DNA from 2 places in the Thalassospira sp. MBR-102 genome. Region 2 is predicted to be linked to the other one. Evidence: predicted binding sites of a transcription regulator. Region 2 holds the regulator's gene; the other holds the start of a gene.
The links. Region 2 encodes PhoB, which activates phosphate uptake and scavenging genes when phosphate is short. Its sites were predicted from a motif close to TNTCATAAAACTGTCA; they were not measured.
Positions count from the first base shown of each region.

Region 1: ABIE64_RS20150 (choice-of-anchor I family protein) is a predicted target of PhoB. The motif match lies at 1,657-1,672, and genes of this name have one in related genera.

Region 1 covers NZ_JBEPTC010000015.1:19,510-22,645, reverse strand. The annotation lists gene pgi (glucose-6-phosphate isomerase) at 1-320, shown strand, start outside; gene ABIE64_RS20160 (DUF2256 domain-containing protein) at 345-542, opposite strand; gene ABIE64_RS20155 (NAD(P)/FAD-dependent oxidoreductase) at 549-1,574, opposite strand; gene ABIE64_RS20150 (choice-of-anchor I family protein) at 1,747-3,136, shown strand, end outside.
Region 2 covers NZ_JBEPTC010000002.1:178,762-181,897, reverse strand. The annotation lists gene pstB (phosphate ABC transporter ATP-binding protein PstB) at 1-156, shown strand, start outside; gene phoU (phosphate signaling complex protein PhoU) at 178-900, shown strand; gene phoB (phosphate regulon transcriptional regulator PhoB) at 918-1,613, shown strand; gene ABIE64_RS04300 (cation:proton antiporter domain-containing protein) at 1,676-3,136, opposite strand, start outside.

The DNA.
Region 1 (3,136 bases), on a different contig from region 2:
TTGCCGGTGGCAATCTGACCCCGGCCGAGATTGATGTGCTGGCACCGCAAAAGATCTTTGCCGGGAACAAACCCAGCACAATGATCCTTTACAAGCAGCTTGATCCCTTTACGCTGGGACGTCTGGTTGCAATGTATGAACATAAAATCTTTGTTCAGGGGATTATCTGGAACGTCAATTCCTATGACCAGTGGGGGGTCGAACTTGGCAAACAGCTTGCCAAGGAATTGCTGCCAATGGTTCAGGGGAATGAAACTGCCGATAGCCGTGACGCTTCAACCGCCGGTCTGATCCATCAGTTGCATGCCCTTCGGGGTTAATTTTGATCCGACAAATCTGTGGATTTATGGGGCGGTGTCAGCCTGACTGGCACCGCCCCTGATATTTGCGCGATGATCCCGACAACGGGCAGAGCAATATTTGACATCGTCCCAGCAATTACGCCATTTGCGCCTCCAGGCAAACGGTCGATTACAGGTCAGGCAGGTTTTGTGTGGCAGGGCTGATTTTGTCGGCCTTTGACCATTGGCATTTCGGCGCATCCCAAATTACCCGATCAGTGTCTCGATCATGGCATGGGCCGCGCATTTTCCGCTGCGCCATGCGGCTTCCACCCTTGCACCAAGACACCAATCGCCCGCAGCAATGACGCGCCCGTTCATGCCGCTAAGATGACTTTTTCCAAGCGATTTGATCGTGCGGGCATATCGCCAGCGATGCGTGTTTACGGACACCACATCGGGAAGCTTTGCACCGCTAGCTTTATGCAGTTTTTCAAGCAGAAGGAATGCGATGCGTTCCTTGTCTTCTTCCAGGTGATCACGTGACCATTCCGGACTTGCGTGCAGAACCCAAAGATCAGGTGAAGGTCGATGGATCAGATCACGGTGATCGCCATTGCGTGCCGCCCAGCTGATCGCAGGATCGGGATGGATCATGGCATCAAATGCCGTGGGCAACGGTTTGGCAAATGCAATCATTGCTGCCCAGCACGGTGCCATTTCCACATCCGCAATGGGATCAAATCTTGGGGCAAGTGGTTGCAGAAGCTCTGCGGTTTGCGGGGCAGGGGCGGTAACAATCACACCGTCAAATGGCCCGAATTCACCATCCAGATCGTCATGCAGGATAAAGCTGCGTGGTCCGGCGGTTTCGATACAGGTAATACGGTGTTCTTTGCGGATTTCAAACGGATCAAGCAGCGGGGTGATCAGTTTGTTCATTTGCGGTGACCCCTGATACCAGATATCTGCGGCCGTATTTGTACGTTTCAAAGCCGATGCCGGTGCCCCTGCGGTTGCGTTTTCACCACGAAGGAGATGTGGTTGCCATTTCCGAACGGATTTTTGATGTTCGGCCTGTTGTAGGAATGATTGAAATTCCGGATGCAGCGCCGTGACATATTGGGCGCCATGATTGAAATTGCCCAATTCGGTACGACGTGTTGCAAGTCGCCCTCCGGCACCACGGCTTTTTTCAAAAACCGTTACGCAAAAGCCGACTGCATGAAGTGTGGCCGCCGCCCGAAGGCCGGCCATTCCCGCACCGATCACGGCAATATTCATTGGGGCCATTTTGTTGTTCCTGTTCGAACCTTGTGAACCTTTTCCTCCTTACGTCAAAAGTCGTTGTTTGGAGCATCAACACCCCGAAGATATTTATGAAACTGTCATCGTCAGGTCATTAAACCGTTACGCATTGTCCGCAGTTTGTCTGCCACGGTTCATCCAGTTTTCAGGGGGAAATATGCGTTATTCTTTGATGGCCACGGTGGCATTTTCGGTTATGCTCGGTGCCTGCGGCACCACGACAACGTCAAAAAACATGGTAATGGCCGTTGATACGGCATCGCCTGCCGCCAAGCCGCTTTCAATCGTGCCGATGGGCGACTATCGCACCGGCATGTTTGACGAAGGGGCCGCGGAAATTCCGGCTTTTGACCCGGTGACCAAACGCATATTCGTAGTCAATGGTGGCGACAAGTCGATTGATATTCTTGATATGTCGGACCCTGAAACACTTGCAAAAATCGGTTCGGTCAAGCTTTCGACATGGGGTAAGGCGGCAAACAGCGTTGCCGTTCATGGCAATATTGTCGTAGCGGCTGTCGAGAATGACGACAAACAGGCACCGGGCAAGGCCGTGTTCTTTAACACGGATGGTGATTTCATTGCGGCTGTAACTGTCGGTGCATTGCCCGACATGATCAAATTTACTCCGGATGGCAAGCACGTTCTGGTCGCGAACGAAGGCGAGCCGAACGATGCATTCGACAATGACCCGGAAGGCAGTGTTTCGATTATCCCGGTATCGGGAAATCTCACCGATCTGTCAGATGCCGATGTTCGCACGGTAAACTTTGGCTTCCTCAATGATGTGGACCTGCCTTATGGCATGCGGACATCAAACCCGGGAACGTCGACCGTGGCACAGGATGTCGAGCCGGAATATATCGCCGTCTCAAAAGACAGTAAAACGGCTTATGTTTCACTTCAGGAAAACAATGCGGTGGCGATCATTGATATTGAAACCGCAAACGTTGTCCGGGTTGCCGGTCTTGGCTTCAAGGACCATTCGGTCAACGCATTTGATGCCAGCGACAAGGACGGCAAAATCAACATCCGTACATGGCCTGTGATGGGCATGTATATGCCAGACACGATCGATGCTATCGAAATCGGCGGCAAAACCTGGGTCCTGACGGCAAACGAAGGCGACTCACGCGACTATGACGGCTACAGCGAAGAAACCCGCGTCGGAAAACTGACCCTTGATCCGGTCGCCTTCCCGAATGCCGCAACCCTGCAAAAAGATGAAAACCTCGGTCGCTTGAAAACGACCACTGCGCAGGGCGATACGGATGGTGATGGCGATTTCGATGTGATCTACAGCTATGGGGCACGTTCGTTCTCGGTCCTGAATGCGAATGGCGACATGGTCTTTGACAGTGGCGACAAGTTCGAACAGTTCATGGCGGCCAATTACGAGAGAGTTTTCAACGCATCGAACACTGAAAACTATAGCCGCGATAACCGTTCGGATGACAAAGGCCCGGAACCCGAAGGTCTGGCAACCGGCTACGTTAATGGCACACCTTATGCCTTTATCGGTCTGGAACGTCAGGGCGGATTTATGG
Region 2 (3,136 bases):
ATCGTGACGCACTCCATGCAGCAGGCTGCCCGCGTGTCGCAGCGCACGGCGTTTTTCCATCTCGGCAAGCTGGTCGAAGTGGGCGAAACCGATCAGATTTTCACCAATCCCAAGGACGAACGCACCAAGGGATACATTACGGGTCGCTTCGGTTAAGTCCGGGCAGGAGTATTTTCGATGGTCGATGACAAACATCATATCGTCAGTTCGTTTGACGAAGAACTGACCCGTCTGAACAACATCATTTCGCAGATGGGCGGGCTTGCCGAAAGTCAGCTGATTTCCGCCATTCGTGCGATCGTTAAACGGGATTCTGAACTGGCCGAGAAGGTCATTCTTTCCGATCACCGTATCGATACGCTGGAACAGGAAGTGCAGGATTTTGCCGTACGTCTTCTGGCCCTGCGTCAGCCGATGGCAGATGACCTGCGACAGGTGGTGACCGCGCTTAAACTGTCCAACGATCTAGAACGTATCGGTGATCTGGCGAAAAATATCGCCAAGCGTGCGCAGGTTCTTAACCAGGTGCCGCCGATCCGCCCGGTTCAGGTGATCCCGAACATGGCCAAGCTGTGCCAGGAAATCATCAAGGACGTTCTGGATGCCTATATCGAAGGTGATGCGGAAAAGGCCCAGCGTGTCTGGGCGCGCGATCAGGAAGTTGACGATATGTACAATTCCCTGTTCCGTGAACTGCTGACCTATATGATGGAAGATCCGCGTAACATCACGGCATCGACCCATCTGCTGTTTATCGCCAAGAATATCGAACGTATTGGCGATCATGCGACCAACATTGCCGAAACGATCTATTACCGGATCAAGGGCGAAGACCTGCCGATGGATACTCGGCCAAAAAATGACGCGGCGAACTTTGCCGTCGTAGAACCGAATGAGTGACACTGGAGCATAGGAAGATGGACCCAACGGTTCTTATCGTCGAGGACGAAGCTGCAATCGTAACCATGTTGCGCTACAACCTCGAACGCGAGGGGATGCAGGTTGTCGAAGCCGGGGACGGTGACGAAGCGTTGAAAATTCTGGCCGAAACCCATGTCGATCTGGTCCTTCTGGACTGGATGCTGCCGGTGATGTCAGGGATCGAGGTTTGCCGCCAGATCCGCCGGAAGCCTGAAAGCCGCGATTTGCCGGTGATCATGGTTACGGCGCGTGGCGAAGAAGGCGACCGCATCCGCGGCCTTGATACCGGGGCCGATGATTATGTAACCAAGCCGTTTGCGATTGGTGAATTGCTGGCCCGTATTCGCGCACTTCTGCGTCGATCCGGTCCGGCGCAACCACAAGGGCAGTTGATCTATTCCGATATCGAAATGGATCTGGCCGCCCATCGTGTCAGTCGTAACGGCAAGGCTATCCATCTTGGCCCAACCGAATTCCGTCTGCTGCGTTATTTCCTGGAACATCCGGGGCGGGTTTTCTCGCGCGAGCAGCTTCTGAATGCGGTTTGGGGGCCGAATATCTATGTCGAAACCCGCACGGTTGACGTTCACATTCGTCGTCTGCGCAAGGCATTGAATGACGTCAAGGGAACGCGCGATGTGATCCGCACGGTTCGTGCCGCGGGTTATGCACTGGATGTCGAAGCCGCCTGATTGCGGTTATTCCGGAAGACGAAACGAAAGACCCCCATTATTGTGATGGGGGTCTTTGCGTTTCAGGTGCTTTTCCTGGATTTTGCCGGTTTGGCAGTTTTTTGTGCCTGGTCTTCGGTTTTTTGGCGCGCGGTGCGCGGGGCAAGTTCGTTCATCAGCAGCATATCGGCACGCCGGAACTTGGCTATTTCGATATCGATATCTTCCTGCGGGATATCGCAGGCCGCCAGAACGTGATCGGACAGGCGTAAACCGGTTTCAAGTACCTCTGGGATGGCTGCATCGGCACCACTGCGTGACAGCGGACCGATATGGGTGATGTCCTGGGCACGGGCAAAGATTTTCAGATGCGGATAATGCTGTCGCAGCAAGGCGACGGTCTTTTCCGTTGCGTGCGGGTTGCCCATGGCAACGGCGGCAATATGGGCCTGTTCGGTATGGGCGGCACGAAATGTTTCCGGTCGGGACCCATCGGCAAAATAAACCGGCAGACCTTCGGCTCGGCCACGCGAAACCTGTTGGGCATCGGATTCCAGAACGATAAACGGGATTTCCTTGGTGCGCAGCAGACGGGCCAGAACCCGGCCCACGCGCCCGCAACCAATCACCAGAACATGTTTCTGAATGCCGTCGGTTTCATCCGAGATCTCGCTTAGCTGATCGGTTTCCTTGGGATGAAGCTTCTGTTCGATGCGATGGCCGAGCGAAATCAAAGTCGGCGTCAGACCCATCGAAATCGCAACCACCGGGATCAGCATCACGGCGATGTCAATCGGAACCGCCCCGTTCTGCGATGCCAGTGCAAGCATGACGAAGGCGAATTCACCACCGGCGGCCAGGCTCATGGCGACCCGGATTGACGATGCCCGGTTAAAGCCGATCAGCAGGGACAATCCGAAAAGAACCGCTGCCTTTATGACCAGAAGCCCGATCAGCCACAAAATGATCGTTCCGGCCTGACCGATGACCACATTGGCATTGACCGACATTCCCACAGACATGAAGAACAGCGACAGGAAAACACCGCGAAATGGCGAAATGTCGGCTTCGATCTGATGGCGGAATTCGGTTTCGGCCAACATTACTCCGGCGATAAAGGCACCAAGCGCCATTGAAAGGCCCGCGGCTTCGGTCAATGTGCTGGCAGCCAGAACGACAAACAGGGTCCCGATTGCAAAAAGTTCCGGGTTTTTAAGGGCCGCAATATACCGAAACAGTCGTGGCAGCAGATAACGACCGGTCAGCAACAATACAGCAACCGCCCCCACACCGCTTAGTGCGCTGATCCAGGGGCTGGTTTCGCTCCCGGCATTGCCTGCGGCCTGCACCATGATCAGGAAGGGACCAACCGCAACGTCCTGCAACAGCAGGATGGCAAGGGCTGCACGCCCGAAACGTGTGTGCAACTGGCGCTCATCGGAAAGCTGTTTAAGGATAATGGCTGTTGATGACAGGGCCAGTGCTCCGGCAATCACGATGGAGGCGGGCATATCGTAATTGATCAGCAGCAATACACCGAACAT